Regions from separate parts of the Verrucosispora sp. SN26_14.1 genome, predicted to be linked through region 2. Evidence: riboswitches for the same ligand, from Rfam matches in the RefSeq annotation. Region 2 holds a riboswitch; the other holds the start of a gene.
What was found. Region 2 has a riboswitch for ZMP and ZTP ahead of EYA84_RS17550 (glycine hydroxymethyltransferase). Riboswitches for the same ligand answer to the same signal wherever they lie in the genome.
Positions count from the first base shown of each region.

Region 1: linked by a shared signal. The riboswitch ahead of EYA84_RS22095 (bifunctional 5,10-methylenetetrahydrofolate dehydrogenase/5,10-methenyltetrahydrofolate cyclohydrolase) and the one ahead of EYA84_RS17550 (glycine hydroxymethyltransferase) in region 2 are both predicted to bind ZMP and ZTP.

Region 1 covers NZ_SISL01000294.1:969-7,318, forward strand. Annotated here, with positions in the region: gene EYA84_RS22085 (TetR/AcrR family transcriptional regulator) at 1-203, opposite strand, end outside; gene EYA84_RS22090 (FAD-dependent monooxygenase) at 259-1,320, shown strand; ZMP/ZTP riboswitch at 1,353-1,436, shown strand; partial or broken gene EYA84_RS22095 (bifunctional 5,10-methylenetetrahydrofolate dehydrogenase/5,10-methenyltetrahydrofolate cyclohydrolase) at 1,450-2,398, shown strand; gene EYA84_RS22100 (endonuclease/exonuclease/phosphatase family protein) at 2,321-3,100, opposite strand; gene EYA84_RS22105 (TSUP family transporter) at 3,276-4,055, shown strand; gene EYA84_RS22110 (GNAT family N-acetyltransferase) at 4,089-4,865, shown strand; gene EYA84_RS22115 (GNAT family N-acetyltransferase) at 4,900-5,484, shown strand; gene def (peptide deformylase) at 5,467-5,973, opposite strand; partial or broken gene EYA84_RS22125 (chorismate-binding protein) at 5,984-6,350, opposite strand, start outside.
Region 2 covers NZ_SISL01000189.1:651-10,243, forward strand. Annotated here, with positions in the region: gene EYA84_RS17515 (DUF742 domain-containing protein) at 1-379, shown strand, start outside; gene EYA84_RS17520 (ATP/GTP-binding protein) at 363-953, shown strand; gene EYA84_RS17525 (glycine betaine ABC transporter substrate-binding protein) at 1,054-2,025, shown strand; gene EYA84_RS17530 (GNAT family N-acetyltransferase) at 2,168-2,716, shown strand; gene EYA84_RS17535 (MmcQ/YjbR family DNA-binding protein) at 3,205-3,609, opposite strand; gene EYA84_RS17540 (hypothetical protein) at 3,772-4,032, shown strand; gene EYA84_RS17545 (hypothetical protein) at 4,155-4,406, shown strand; gene EYA84_RS17550 (glycine hydroxymethyltransferase) at 4,457-5,893, opposite strand; ZMP/ZTP riboswitch at 5,912-6,001, opposite strand; gene EYA84_RS17555 (DNA polymerase domain-containing protein) at 6,110-7,081, shown strand; gene EYA84_RS17560 (Lrp/AsnC family transcriptional regulator) at 7,089-7,571, opposite strand; gene pdhA (pyruvate dehydrogenase (acetyl-transferring) E1 component subunit alpha) at 7,700-8,863, shown strand; gene EYA84_RS17570 (alpha-ketoacid dehydrogenase subunit beta) at 8,863-9,593, shown strand, end outside.

The DNA of each region.
Region 1 (6,350 bases), on a different contig from region 2:
TGGTTCCAACCGGTGGTTTCGAGGTCGAGGATGCGGGTGAGGACGCCGGCGATGAGGGCTTCGCGGGTGCGGTAGCGGTTGGAGGTGGAGCCGGTGGGGAGTTCGGCCTGGTCGTCGACGGCGCGGTGGGTGAGATGGCGGGGGCCGCGGGTGCCGAGGACGGCGATGGCGGCGTCGAGGAGGCGTTGTTGGCGGGCGTCCACGGAGGTGAGACTACAGCAGTAGTGGCTGCGACTACATCTGTAGTACGGTCGGTTGATGCGAGGATCAGCGGCTGTCATCGGAGGCGGCGTGGGTGGGCTGGCGGTGGCGGTGGGACTGCTGCGCGCCGGGTGGACGGTGACGGTGTTCGAGCGGGCGGCGGGGCTGCCCGGGACGGGTACCGGGTTGGGGATCTGGCCGTCGGCGTTGCGGGCGTTGGATCGGCTCGGTGTGGGTGCGCTCGCGCGGGAACGGGGTCGGGAGCAGCCGGACGGGGCGATGCGTCGCCCGGACGGGACGGTGATCGCCCGGTTGGACGTGGGGCGGATCCGTCGGCGGCACGGTGAGGGGGTGCTGCTGCTGTCCCGGCCGGCGTTGCTGGGTCTGTTGGCGGAGGCGTTGCCGGCGGGCACGGTGCGTTTCGGCGTGCCGGTGGCGGGTCCGGCGGAGCTGGGTGACGGGTACGACGTGGTGGTGGGCGCGGACGGGATCCGCAGCGCGACCCGGGTGGCGATGTTCGGTGATCGGTTCCCGCTGCGGTACTCGGGGGTGACGGCGTGGCGTGGCACGGTGCCGTTGGAGGTGGCCTCCGGTGGGGAGACGTGGGGTCCGGGGCGCAAGTTCGGGGTGACGCCGCAGGGTCCCGGGGTGGCGAACTGGTACGCGGCGGTGGCGGCGCCGGAGGGTTTCCGGCCGCCGGAGGGTGATCTGGCGGCGTTGCGGGGGTGGTTCGGTGACTGGCACGACCCGGTGCCGGCGGTGCTGGATCGCGTCGACGTGGCCGGGATGTTGCATCACGACGTGCACTATCTGTCGCCGGTGCCGACGTACGTGCGGGGGCGGTGGGTGTTGCTGGGCGACGCGGCGCACGCGATGACGCCGGATCTGGGGCAGGGTGCCTGTCAGGCGTTGATCGACGCGGTGGCGTTGTCGGAGGCGTTGGAGGTGGAGTCGGACGTGTCGGCGGCGTTGGCCCGCTACGACGGGGTGCGGCGGGTGCCGACGCAGCGGATGGCGGCGATGGCGGTGCGGGCGGGACGGTTGGCGCAGGTGCGGCGGTTCACCGGGGTGCGGGACGTGGCGTTGCGGTGGGCGTTGGCGTTCGGTCCCCCGGGCTGACGGTGGTGGTCGCGGCGTCGGGTGTGGAAGGCTGCGGGTGACGCGACTGGCGGCACCGGGGATGGATCGGACCATCGGGGAGCTCGTCGTGGGGGTCGTCCGCCTGGGCCTCCACGATCGAGGTGAGCCATGTCCACGACGTCGACGACGGCCCGGTTGTTGCCTGGTGGGCCGGTGGCGGAGCAGGTTCTGGTCGAGGTGGCCGAGGGTGTGGCGGCGTTGCGGGCGGCCGGGGTGACTCCGGCGTTGGCGACGGTGCTGGTGGGTGACGACGAGGCGAGCGCCGGCTACATCCGGATCAAGCAGCGGCAGGCGGCGGAGTTGGGCTTCGCGTCGCCGCACGTGCGGTTGCCGGGGTCGGCGTCGCAGGCGGATCTGCATGCGGTGGTGGCGGATCTGAACGCGGACCGGGGTGTGCACGGGGTGGTGGTGCAGCATCCGGTGCCGGGTGGGTTGGACTACGACCGGGCGTTGCAGATGCTGGACCCGGAGAAGGACGTGGACGGGATGCATCCGGTGAACGTGGGGCGGTTGGCGCTCGGGCTGCCGGGGCCGGTGCCGTGTACGCCGGCGGGTGTGGAGGCGTTGTTGGCGTTCCACGGGGTGCCGGTGGCGGGTCGGGAGGTGGTGGTGTTGGGGCGCGGGGCGACGTTGGGGCGTCCGTTGGCGCTGTTGTTGGCGCAGAAGCGGCCGACGGCGAACGCGGCGGTGACGGTGGTGCACACGGGGGTGCCGGACTGGCCTCGGTATACGCGGCGGGCGGAGATCCTGGTGGCGGCGGCGGGGGTGCCGGGGATCGTGCGGCCGGATCATGTGCGGCCGGGTGCGGTGGTGGTGGGTGGTGGTGGGTGGTGGGGTGCGGTATGCGGGGCGCCGGTTGTTGCCGGATGTGGATCCGTCGTGTGGGCGGGTGGCGGGGGCGATCACGCCGCGGGTCGGTGGGGTGGGTCCGGTGACGGTGGCGATGCTGTTCCGTAACGCGGTGCGGGCGGCGGCGAGGTCAGCCGAGGTCGACCAGGAGGGGTCGGTGGTCGGAGATGGTGGCCAGCGGGGTCCGCACGGCGGTGACCGGTGGTAGGCGGTGCAGGTCCTGTCGGTCGGCGAGGATGTGGTCGAGTTGGACGCGGGGTTGCCCGGCGGGGTAGGTGGGGCGGCGGCCCAGGGGGTGCCAGCGGGACACCAGGCGGGTGGCCCAGGTGGGCAGGTTGAGGTCGCCGAGCAGGATGCGGGGTGCGGGCAGGGCGCGTAGGACGCGGACGGCCTGGCGGAGTTGGCGGATGTTCCAGCCGGGCACGAAGGACAGGTGGGTGGCGGCGACGGTGAGGGGCCCGTGCGGGGTGTCCAGGACGGCGGCGAGGACGACGCGGGGTTCGTCGTGCAGCAGGATGAGGCCGCCGCGGGGGCCGGGTGCGTAGACCGGGGACCGTACGGGTGCCGGGCGTAGGCGGGTGACGTGCCAGCTGCTGACGGGGTGGCGGGAGATCAGGCCGACGCCGTAGCAGGGTTCGCCGTGGCCGTCGTCGTCGTGGGTGAGGGGGCGGAACGCTTCGCCGGGGGTGCCGACGACGGCGGCGGCGAAGCGGTGTTCGGTGGCGCCGAGGGCCTGGGCGGCGATGGCGGTGAGGTCGTGGTTGCCGCTGCGGGACTGGTCGCGGTCGACTTCCTGGAGGGCGAGGACGTCGGCGTCGAGGGCGGTGACGGCGGCGGCGAGGCGGGCGGGGTCGACGAGGCCGTCGGTCAGGGACCGGCCGTGCAGCAGGTTGAACGTGGCCAGGCGCACCGTGTCACCTTATCGACGCCGTGGCACAGTTGCCCGATGCTGCGGGTGTTGTTCTGTTCGGTGCTGGTGTTCGTGGCGGTGGGTGCGGTCGGGGTGTGGTTGCGGCGGCGTCGGGGCCGGTGAGGCTGGCCACAGGTGGCGGCGTCGGTCGTCTCGGGGTGGGAAGAATGCCGCCGTGGATCTGGATCCGTCGACTGTCGCGCTGCTGCTGACCGCTGCCGTGTTGGCCGGTTGGGTGGACGCGGTGGTGGGTGGCGGCGGGTTGTTGTTGTTGCCGGCGTTGTTGGTGGCGGCGCCGGGGATGCCGCCGGCGACGGCGTTGGGCACGAACAAGTTGGCGGCGATCGCGGGGACGTCGGCGGCGGCGGTGACGTATGCGCGGCGTACTCGTGTCGACTGGGCGGTGGTGGGGCCGGCGGCGGGTCTGGCGGTGTTGTGCGCGGGGGTGGGTGCGGCGTTGGCGGGGGCGGTGCCGCCGTCGGCGTACCGGCCGGTGGTGTTGGTGGTGTTGGTGGCGGTGGCGGTGTTCGTGGTGGCGCGGCCGAGGTTGGGGGTGTCGGCGTCGCCGGGTCGGCGTACCCGGGTGCGGGTCGTGGTGGCGGTGCTGGTGGCGGGGGTGGGTATCGCATTGTACGACGGGTTGATCGGGCCGGGTACGGGCACGTTCCTGGTGGTGGCGTTCACGGCCCTGGTGGGGGCGGATTTTCTGCACGGGTCGGCGATGGCGAAGGTGGTGAACGCGGGGACGAACGCGGGGGCGTTGGCGGTGTTCGCGGTGACGGGGCATGTGTGGTGGCTGTTGGGTGCGGCGATGGCGGTGTGCAACGTCGTGGGCGCGATGGTGGGTGCGCGGATGGCGTTGCGGCGGGGTGCGGGGTTCGTGCGGGGGGTGTTGTTGCTGGTGGTGGTGGCGTTGGTGGCGAAGTTGGGCTACGACCAGTGGCGGGCGGGGTGAGCGGCGCGACGCGGCGCGTGTGATCATCGGCGGGTGTCGGTGCGCGCGGAACACGACCGTGCCGTCCTGGCGGGTCTGTTGGGGCGGGATCCTCGGCTGCACGCGTACGAGTTGGGTGATCTGGACGATTTCTTCTGGCCGTACACGTCGTGGTTTCGGCGTGGGGACGCGGTGGTGTTGCTGTATCACGGTGCGGTGTCGCCGACGTTGGTGGCGTTGACGCGGCCGGGCGGGGTGGCGGCGGTGTCGGCGTTGCTGGGTGAGGTGGTGCCGGTGTTGCCGGCCCGGTTGGAGGCGCACCTGTCCCCCGGTGTGGAGGTGGCGTTGGCGGGGGCGTTCGAGGTGACGTCGTCGGGGACGCATCTGAAGATGGCGTGGACGGATCCTTCACGCGCGGTGGGGGTGTCGCCGGCGGGGGTGGTGTTGGGGCGGGCGGATCTGCCTCGGCTGCGGGAGTTGTACGCGGTCGCGTATCCGGGGAACTGGTTCGACGCGCGGATGGTGGACACCGGCCGGTACGTGGGGGTCAGTGACGGTGAGCTGTTGGTGGCGGTGGCGGGGGTGCATGTCTTCTCCCCCACGTATCGGGTCGCGGCGATCGGGAACGTGACGACGCGGCCGGGGTGGCGGGGTCGGGGGTTGGCGGCGGCGGTGGTGACGCGGCTGTGCGAGGTGTTGCGGGCCGACGTGGACCATGTGACGTTGAACGTGAAGGCCGACAACGGGGCGGCGGTGCGGTTGTACGGGCGGTTGGGGTTCACCCGGGTGGCCGAGTACGGCGAGTTCCGGCTGCGCGCCGGTGGCCGCTGATTGTCGGTGGCGGTGGTGCCCGGTGGCCGGGATGATGACGCGCGTGTCTCAGGTGATTCTGCGTTCCGCGCGGTTGGTGTTGGCGCCGTTGGCGGATGTGCATCTGCCTGATGAGGTGGCGTTGGACGCCGACGCGGAGGTGATGCGGTTCCTGGGGCCGGTGCGGTCGGCGGCGGAGGTGGCGCGGTGGCACCGGGAGCGGTTGGCGGTGGCGCGGCGGTCGCCGGGGTTGGGGTTCTGGGCGGGGTCGGTGGACGGTGAGTTCGTCGGGTGGTGGCTGTTGGAGCCGCCGTCGCGGGCCGATCAGGGGCCGGTGGTGGGTCAGGCCGAGTTGGGGTATCGGTTGGCGCGGCGGTTCTGGCGTCGGGGTCTGGCGTCGGAGGGGGCCCGGGAGTTGATTCGGTACGGTTTCGCCGACCTGGGGTTGTCGCGGATCTTCGCCGAGACGATGGCGGTCAACGTGGGGTCGCGGGCGACGATGGCGGCGGTGGGGATGCGTCACGTGCGGACGTTGCACCTGCCGTGGCCGGATCCGTTGCCGGGTGCGCAGGCCGGTGAGGTGGAGTATGCGATCACCCGGGACGAGTGGGTGGCGGGTGGGTCAGGCGCGGCGGGGTGAGTCGAAGCGGCCGGCGCGGATCTCCCGGAGGGCGCGGCGGCGGACGTCGCCGCGCAGGGTGTCGACGTAGAGGCGGCCGGCGAGGTGGTCGGTCTCGTGTTGCAGGGCGCGGGCGAGGAATCCGCTGCCGGCGATGGTGAGGGGTTCGCCGTGCTGGTCGTAGCCGTGTGCGGTGGCGTGCAGGGCGCGGGGGGTCGGGAAGTACAGGCCGGGGATGGACAGGCAGCCCTCGTCGTCGTCCTGTAGGTCGTCGGAGAGTTCGAGGGTGGGGTTGATCATGTGGCCGCGGTGGCCGTCGGCGTCGTAGACGAACACCTGGGCGTTGACGCCGATCTGGGGTGCGGCGACGCCGGCGCGGCCGGGTGCGCCGAGCAGGGTGTCCATCAGGTCGGTGACCAGGGCGCGTAGGTCGGCGTCGAAGCTGGTGACGGGTTCGCTGGGGGTGCGTAGCACCGGGTCGCCGATGATTCGGATGTCCCGCATGGTCATGTCGGCAAGGTTATCGGTCGGTGGTGCCGGTGGTGGGGCGGCCGGGGCGGTCGGGTCGGGGCGGGTCGAGGGTGGCGCGGACCGGGGCGGTCTTGGCGGCGGCTTCGGCGACTTCGGCGTGCGGGTCGCTGTCCCAGGTGATGCCGCCGCCGGCCCATACGTGCAGGGCGTGGCGGTCGGTGGCGGCGGTGCGGATGGTCAGGCCGAGGTCGAGGTGGTCGGGGCCGATCCAGCCGAGGGCGCCCATGCCGGCGCCGCGGCCGACGGGTTCGAGGGCGGCGATGTGGTGCAGGGCGGCGAGTTTGGGGGCGCCGGTGACGGAGCCGCCGGGGCAGACGGCGCGGAGCAGGTCGGCCAGGCCGAGTCCGTCGGCGACG
Region 2 (9,593 bases):
GGCACCGGCACCGGTCGGCCCGGCTCCCGAGCCGCCGCCGCCCGCACCGGAGTCGTCCGACGCGGAGGCGGTACGCCCGTTCCTGCTCACCGGCGGACGTACCCGCCCGGTCCAGGACGGGCTGCGGGTGGAGACGCTGCTCTCCGCCCAACCGGCGGCACTCTCCGCGCCGCTGCGTTTCGAGGCCCGTCGGATCGTCGAGTTGTGCCAGCGGCCGATCACCGTGGCCGACCTGGCGGTGGCGCTGCGGGTGCCGCTCGGCGTCACCCGGGTGCTGGTGGCAGATCTGCTCAGCGAGGGCTACCTGCGCCGTGAGGAACAGGGCGAGCTCTCCGTCGCCATGATCGAGAGGATCAGGGACCGTGTCCGCGCTCTCTAGCCAGCCGCCCACACCCACCGCGGTCAAGATCGTGGTGAGCGGGGGGTTCGGCGTCGGCAAGACCACCTTCGTCGGTGCGGTGTCGGAGATCGAGCCGCTCGTCACCGAGGCAGACCTGACCGAGGTCTCGGTGGGGGTCGACGACACCTCGGTGGTGGCCGGCAAGACCACCACCACCGTGGCCCTGGACTTCGGCCGGATCAGTCTCGACGAGTCCCTGCTGATGTACCTGTTCGGCACGCCCGGACAGGACCGGTTCGCCTTCCTCTGGGACGACCTGGTGGACGGCGCGCTGGGCGCGGTCGTGCTGATCGACACCCGGCGGATCGAGGACTGCTTCCCGGCCATCGACTACTTCGAGGACCACCACATCCCGTTCCTGCTGGCCGTCAACACGTTCGAGGCGACCCGCCGCTTCGCGCTGGCCGAGGTGCGGGAGGCGCTCGGCGTCGCGGACGACGTGGTGCTGGTGGAGTGCGACGCGCGTCAGCGGGAGTCGGTCAAGCAGGTGCTCGTCGCGCTCACCGAGGTGGTGCTGGCGCAACGCCTCGCGCGGGCCGGCGTCGGTCGCTGACCAGCGGACGGCAGCACCCCTGCGGCACGGCACCCCGGCGGCACCGCAGCCCCTCCGGCACCTCGGCCGGGCGCAACGACGAAGAGGAGAAGAGGCAGCGATGCAGAGATCAGGGTGGACCAGGGCGGTGGCCCTCGCCTGCGTGGCCGCACTGGCACTGACCGGCTGCGCGGCCGACATCCAGCCCCGGATCGCGCCGCCGGGGCCACCGGAGCGGACCGAGTGCGGCACGCTGACGCTGGCCAACCTGCCGTGGATCGGGTACGAGGCGAACCTCGCGGTGATCGGCTACCTGGCCAAGAACCGGCTCAACTGCACGGTGGTGGTCAAGGACCTCACGGCGGAGGAGGCCTGGGAGGAGGTCGCCGCCGGCAGCACCGACGTCATCCTGGAGAACTGGGGCCGCGAGGGCCTGAAGAAGAAGTACATCGACGAGGAACGCAAGGCCGTCGAGCACGGCATGACCGGCAACCAGGGCGTCGTCGGCTGGTACGTGACGCCGTGGCTGGTCGAGCAGCACCCGAACATCACCAACTGGCGGAACCTCAACGACTACGCCTACCTGTTCCGGACGCCCACCTCCGGCGGTCGGGGTGTCCTGCTCAACGGCGACCCGTCGTACGAGACCAACGACCGGGCGTTGATCCGCAACCTGAAGCTGAACTACACGGTCACCACCGTGGGCAGCGAGGACAAGCTCATCGAGGCGTTCCGGGAGGCGGAGCGCGACCGTCGGCCGGCGATCGGCTACTTCTACGCGCCGCAGTGGTTCCTCGCCGAGGTCGACCTGGTGCACGTCAAGCTGCCGCCCTACACGCCGGGCTGTGACGTGGACCCGGAGAAGGTGGCCTGCGACTACCAGCCCTACGACCTCGACAAGATCGCCAACCGGGAGTTCGCCGAGTCCGGCAACCCGGCCGCCGACCTGGTCAAGAACTTCCAGTGGACCAACGCCCACCAGAACGAGGTGGCCCGCTACCTCACGGTCGACGAGTTGTCCCACGACGAGGCGGCCAAGAAGTGGCTCGACGCCAACCCGGACGTCTGGCAGGACTGGCTGCCCGCCGACTGAGTCGGCCCACCCGGTGGAACGCGTCCCGCTCCGCCGCCGGACACCGGTCGACGGCGTGACCCGGTACCCCGGGCCACGCCGTCGACCGGTCAGCGCGGCGGGTCCCGGGCGGCTAGAGTCCGACCTCGTGCATCCTCCCGAGGTGAGCGTCGCGAGCCCGGCGGACCGGACGCCGGTAGTCGACGCCCTGGTGGCCGCGTTCAGCACGGATCCCGTGGTGCGCTTCTTCTTCCCCGACGACGAGACCTACCCTCGGTCGGCCGCCGTCCTCTTCGGACACCTCTTCGACAAGCAGGTCGTCAAGGGCACCGTCTGGACGGTCGAGCAGGGTGCCGCGACCGCCATCTGGGAGCCGCCGGTGGCCGGCACGGCCGTCCTCGACGACGGCCGCCGCCCGGCCCTGCCCGACGACGTGCTGCGCCGGGTGCACGCCTACGACCAGGCGCTGCGTGCCGTCCTGCCCCACCATCCGCACTGGTACCTGGGCATCCTCGGCACCCACCCGGCCCATGCGGGCCGCCGGTTGGGGCGTGCCGCGATGAGTGCCGGGCTGCGGCGGGCCGCCGAGGCGGGGCTCCCCGCCGTGCTGGAGACCGGCAACCCGGTCAACGTGGAGATCTACCGGCGTGCCGGCTGGGAGTTGGTCGACACGCTGACCGACCCGATCCCGGTCTGGGTGATGCGACGGTAACCCGGGCCCACCCGCTTCACCCGGGCCCATCCGCTTCACCCGGGCCCATCCGGGCCCTCAGCAGGCCCATGCTCCCGCCTCCACCGCAAGATCACGCTCGATCCGGGATCGAGTGGTCATCGTCGCGTTCGGATACCACTCGATCCGGGATCGAGCGTGATCTTCGGTAGGCGGGCGCTTCTCCGGCTGCCGGTGGGAGATCTGTGCCGGTGACCAGCTCGGTGTCATCCGAGCTGTCAGACTCGCCTGCGAGAAGCGATAGCGCCAGGCCGCCGACCGGCACACTCCAGACTCACCACCGGTGATGTCGGTCTGCGACCTCGCCGATCATGGAGTTGTGGCCTTGACTTAAGCCGCTTATCGTGGCATTTCGCCTACCACAACTCCATGATCGGCGGGGGCGGGCGGGGGTTCACACGCCGATGGTCATCAGTCGGACGGCCCGACGGAGTCGGCAGTCGGGGCGGCGCGGGTCGGTTGGGGCGGAGTCAGGCGTCGGGCGGTGCCGTCGTGGCGCGGTGGGCGGCGGCGAGGCGCTTCGGCGCGCGGGCGAACCACGCCTCCGTGATGATCTCGGTCAGTTCGGCCCCGTCGATCCGGTCCAGCCGCACCAGCACCGCCGGGTAGCCGTCGAGGTGCGGCGTCGTCAGGTAGACGGCCGGGTCGTCCGCGAGCAGTGCCTCCTTGACGCCGAGGTCGGCGACCCGTACGCCGAGGATCGGGCCGGTCGGCGCGGACGGTCCGAGCGCGTCGAGGTCGGCTCGGCGCAGCGGGCGCTCCCACACGAACGACTTGTCCCGTACGGTCCAGGCGGGCAGACCGTCGTAGGAGGGGCGCTCACCGGTCTCCGGCAGGCTCAACGCGATCCGACGCACGTCATCCCAACTCGCCACCGCCCGACCATACGCCCCGGCCGGGATCGACGGTGGGCACGCGCCGGTCGCGCCCGGCGTGTCGGGGCCCTTGCCCGGGTCCTTCTCGGCAGCGACACACCGCGTTCGTCGGAAAGCGAACGGTGACCTTCGCCGTATCGTGCTCCTGCGTGGACGGTCATAATGGGCGGCATGGTTGCCTGGGAGTACGCCCTGCTGGTCCGCCGTTACCAGGGACAGGGCCGCAATTTCCATGTGTCGTTCGTCTGGTACGGCCCGGACGGATCGCGTAAGGACGTCACCGCGTACGGCGACACCGCCGTGGCGCACCTCAACCGGTACGGCCGGGAAGGCTGGGAACTGGTCACCGCCGCCGAGGACGTCAACAACGTCCAGGGCAGCACCGAGGTGCACCGATACCACCTCAAGCGTCCACTGAACTGAGCCCACTCCACCGTCGGTCGACCACCGCCCGGGAACGCGTTGACGGCGCGTCCCGGGCGTCGTCACGCTTGTCGACAGATGTCGATGCATGCGCGTCGGCCGGTCTGTTGCAGGGGGTAACCATGCGCAAACGCAGGATCCTGGCGCCGCTGGCGGCGCTCGCCACGGTGGGCGCGGCTCTGGTGGTCGGTGCGGCACCGGCTCAGGCTGATCCGCCCGGCGGCACGCTGCGCGGGGTGTACTACAGCTACGACTTCTGCCGCTCGTACGGCTTCACCGGCGCCGCCGAGGGACGATGGGACTGGTGGTACTGCGAGCAGAGCTACGCCCCGCAGAGCGCCCAGTGGTTCCTCTGGACGTTCGACTACTCCTGATCGTCCCGGTGCGCGTCGGGCCGGTGCACCGGCCCGACGCGCCTGCGTCGTCAGCCCAGGTCGACGTTCGGGTACAGCGGGAATCCGGCCAGCAACTCGCCGGCCTGCCGGCTGACCTTGTCCGCCAGCGCCGGGTCCAGCACGTACTTGGCCTTGGAGGCGGTGCCGTCCGGGTTCGCCCCGGCGCTGGTCTGGCTGAGCACCGTGTGGATCAGCTCGGCGGTGCCGTCCATCTCGGCCGTGCCCAGCCCGCGCGTGGTCAACGCGGGCGTGCCGATCCGGATGCCGGAGGTGTACCAGGCGCCGTTGGCGTCCTGCGGCACCGCGTTGCGGTTGGTCACGATGCCCGAGTCCAGCAGCGCCTGCTCGGCCTGCCGGCCGGTCAGCCCGTAGCCGGTGACGTCGATGAGCACCAGGTGGTTGTCGGTGCCGCCGGTGACCAGCGTGGCGCCCCGACGCAGCAGCCCGTCGGCCAGCGCCTGGGCGTTGTCGACGATCCGCTGGGCGTAGGCGGCGAAGTCGGGGCGGCGCGCCTCGGCCAGCGCGACCGCCTTGGCCGCCATCACGTGCGGCAGCGGCCCGCCGAGCACCATCGGGCAGCCCCGGTCCACCTGGTCGGCCAGCTCCGGGCCGCAGAGCACCATGCCGCCGCGTGGGCCGCGCAGTGACTTGTGCGTGGTGGTGGTGACGATGTGCGCGTGCGGCACCGGGTCGAAGTCGCCGGTGAAGACCTTGCCGGCGACCAGACCGGCGAAGTGGGCCATGTCCACCATGAAGGTGGCGCCGACCGAGTCGGCGATCTCCCGCATGATCCGGAAGTTCACCTTGCGCGGGTACGCCGAGTAGCCGGCGACCAGCACCAGCGGCCGGAACTCGCGGGCCGCCTCCGCGACCCTGTCGTAGTCGACCAGCCCGGTGGCCGGGTCGGTGCCGTAGCTGCGCTGGTCGAACATCTTGCCGGAGATGTTCGGCCGGAAGCCGTGGGTGAGGTGGCCGCCGGCGTCCAGCGACATGCCGAGCATCCGCTGGTCGCCCAGCTCCCGGCGGAGCGCGAACCAGTCCTGCTCGGTGAGGTCGTTGACGTGCCGGGCCTGCGCCCGCTTGAGCGCGGGGGACTCCACCCGGTCGGCCAGGATCGCCCAGAACGCCACCAGGTTGGCGTCGATGCCCGAGTGCGGCTGCACGTATGCGTGCGACGCGCCGAACAGCTCCCGGGCGTGCTCGGCGGCGAGCGCCTCGACCGTGTCGACGTTCTGGCAGCCGGCGTAGAACCGGCGCCCCACCGTGCCCTCGGCGTACTTGTCGCTGAACCAGTTGCCCATCGCCAGCAGGGTGGCCGGCGAGGCGTAGTTCTCGCTGGCGATCAGCTTGAGCGACTCGCGCTGGTCGACCAGCTCCGCCCCGATGGCGTCGGCCACCCGGGGCTCGACGGCGCGGATGACCTCCAGCGCGCTGCGGAAAGCGGCGGATTCGGCGTTCGGCGGCATGCGACCTCCTGGTGACGTGCGGAAGGCCCAGGCGCTCGGCGTGCGTCCTCATGACGGGGCCGCTTCCCGATGGTGCTCCATCTCGACGCGCCAGTCACGGCCCCCGCCGATCCTAGCGGGTGGGCTCTCCGGCCCCGCGCACACCGGGTCGGACCCGCCCCGACCGGCCCCGCGAGGTCGCCACCGCGCCGGCCGTACGCGTCGTACGCTCGGCAGATGGCGACCTCGGCCGAGGAGATCCAGGTAGGGCGGCGGACGGTGCGCGTCTCCAGCCCGGACAAGCCGTACTTCCCGGAGCGCGGGCTGACCAAGCGCGACGTGGTGCGCTACTTCCTCGCCGTCGGCGACGGCATCCTGCGCGCGCTCAAGGACCGGCCGACCATGCTCGAACGCTGGCCGCGCGGCGTGTTCGAGGGGGCGACGATCGCCACCCGGCAGGACAACCGGGGCGACGCCTTCTATCAGAAGCGCGTGCCGGCGGGCGCGCCCGACTGGGTGGGCACCGCCCACATCACGTTCCCCAGCGGGCGCAGCGCCGACGAGGTCGCGCCGGGGGAACTGGCGGTGGTGATCTGGGCGGTCAACCTGGGCACACTGCGGTTCCACCCGTGGCCGGTGAACCGGGCCGACGTCGAGCGGCCGGACCAGCTCCGGATCGACCTGGACCCGCTGCCCGGGGTGGGGTTCGACCAGGTCGTCCCGGTGGCGCACGAGGTGCGTGGCTTCCTCGACGAGCTGGGCCTGGCCGGGTTTCCGAAGACCACCGGCGGGCGCGGCCTGCACGTGTACGTCCCGATCGAGCCCCGGTGGAGCTTCGGCGACTGCCGCCGGGCGGTGCTGGCGCTCGGCGGCGAGATGCGGCGGCGCCGGCCGGACCTGGTCACCACCACCTGGTGGCGGGACCAGCGGGACCGACCGGTCTTCGTCGACTACAACCAGATGGCCCGGGACCACACGATGACCTCGGCGTACTCGATCCGGCCGACGCCTGCGGCGCTGGTCTCCGCCCCGCTGGACTGGGCCGAGCTGGACGACGTACGGCCGGAGGACTTCGACGTGACCACCATGCCCGCCCGGTTCGCGGAGCGGGGCGACCCGCACGCCGGTCTGGACGGGCCACGGTTCTCGCTGGACCCGCTGCTGGAGCTGGCCGACCGGGAGGGGCTGGCCGCGCCGCCGGAACGCTGAGCGGCGGTCAGGCCCACGGGCTGCGGACGCCGTCGTATTCCTCGAAGACCAGCCAGCTCCGGGTGGACAGCACCCCGGAGATGCGCTGGACCCGGTCCAGCACCACGTCCCGCAGGGTGGCGTTGTCCGGTGCCCGGACCAGGGCGAGTACGTCGTGTTCGCCGCTGAGCAGCGCCACGTGCTCGACGTAGCGCACCCGGGCCAGCTCCGCCGACACCTCCCGCCAGGTGTTCTGCTGGATGGTCAGGGCGATGTACGCCGAGGTGCCCAACCCGGCCGGCTCCGGCGCGACCCGGGCGGCGAACCCGGTGACCACCCCGTCGCGCAGCAGTCGCTCCATGCGCGCGTACGCGTTGGTGCGGGACACGTGCACCCGCTCGGCGAGCGTCCGGACGGAGATCCGCCCGTCCCGGGTCAGTTCGTCCAGGATCCGTCGGTCCACCTCGTCCAACCCTGGTGCCGTTCGTCCCGTGCCACCCCGCAGGGGCACTGTGTCAGCGGTCTCCTGGCTCACCCGAGCCTCCCATCAGTGCCATACATCCCGCCTTCACCGGCCATCTTGAGTCAATCATCCGACCAAAGGAGCATAGGTCCACCACACGTCCAGGAGGTTCCGCCGTGACGACCACCCCTCAGGCGGCCCGCAGGGCAACCCCGCGGAAGCGCCGGTCGGCCACCCCGACCGCGCCCGACCCGGCCGCTGCCCTGCTTCCCCAGGCCGATCCGGTCCGGCTGCTCAATCCGGACGGCACCCTGCTGCCGTCCCGGGCCGACTATCCCGAGCCACCGGTGGCGACACTGCGCGAGATGTACCGCCGGATGGTCGTCGGCCGCCGGTTCGACGCGCAGGCCACCGCACTGACCAAGCAGGGCCGCCTCGCGGTCTACCCGTCCTCGCGAGGGCAGGAGGCGTGCCAGGTCGGCGGGGTTCTCGCGCTGCGCGAGGACGACTGGGTCTTCCCGACCTACCGCGAGTCGATGGCGCTGACCGCGCGGGGCATCGACCCGGTCGAGGTCCTCACCCTGCTGCGCGGCGACTGGCACTGCGGGTACGACCCGGCCGTGCGCCGCACCGCGCCGCAGTGCACCCCGCTCGCCACCCAGTGCGTGCACGCCGCCGGCCTGGCCTACGGCGAGACCTACCAGGGGCGGGACACGGTGGCACTGGTCTACGTCGGTGACGGCGCGACCAGCGAGGGCGACTTCCACGAGGGGGTCAACTTCGCCGCCGTGTTCAAGGCCCCGGTGGTCTACTTCGTGCAGAACAACCGGTACGCGATCAGCGTGCCGCTGTCCCGCCAGACCGCCGCCCCGTCACTGGCCTACAAGGGCGTCGGGTACGGCGTGCCGAGCGAGCAGGTCGACGGCAACGACCCGGTGGCCGTGCTCGCCGTGCTGGAGAAGGCGGTGGCGCACGCCCGCGCCGGCAAGGGGCCGTTCCTGGTCGAGGCGCACACCTACCGGATGGAGCCGCACACCAACGCCGACGACGCGACGCGCTACCGCGACGCCGACGAGGTGGAGGCGTGGCGGGACCGCGACCCGGTGGCCCGGCTGGAGGCGTACCTGCGCTCCCGTGAGGCCCTCGACGACGACGCCGTAACCGCCGTCGCGCAGGAGGCCGAGGAGTACGCGGCGGGGCTGCGCGAGCGGATGAACGCCGAACCCACCGTCGACCCGCTCACCCTCTTCGACCACGTCTACGCGCAGCCCACCCCGCAGCTCGTCGAACAGCGCGACCAGGTCCGCGCCGAGCTCGCCGCGCAGGAGGAGGACGCCTGATGGCCACCATGACCATGGCGAAGGCGCTCAACGCGGCGCTCGCCGACGCGCTGCTGGAGGACGATCGGGTCGTCGTCTTCGGCGAGGACGTCGGGCAACTCGGTGGCGTCTTCCGGATCACCGACGGACTACAGGCCCGCTTCGGCGACAAGCGCTGCTTCGACACCCCGCTGGCCGAGGCCGGCATCGTCGGCTTCGCGGTCGGACTGGCGATGTCCGGGCTGCGTCCGGTGGTGGAGATGCAGTTCGACGCGTTCGCGTACCCGGCGTTCGAGCAGATCGCCTCGCACGTGGCGAAGCTGCGCAACCGCACCCGGGGCGCGCTGAGCATGCCGATGGTGATCCGTGTGCCGTACGCGGGTGGCATCGGCGGCGTGGAGCACCACTGCGACTCGTCCGAGGCGTACTACGCGCACACCCCGGGCCTGAAGGTGGTCACCCCGGCGACCGTCGACGACGCGTACTCGCTGCTGCGGGAGGCGATCGACGACCCCGACCCGGTGGTGTTCATGGAGCCGAAGAAGCTCTACTTCACCAGCGCCGAGGCGGACCTGCCGACGCGGACCGCTCCGTTCGGCCGGGCGGTGGTCCGTCGGCCCGGCCGGGACGCCACCCTGGTCGCGTACGGGCCGGCGGTGCCGGTCGCGCTGGAGGCCGCCGAGGCCGCCCGCGAGGAGGGCTGGGACCTGGAGGTCGTCGACGTACGCACCATCGTGCCGTTCGACGACGC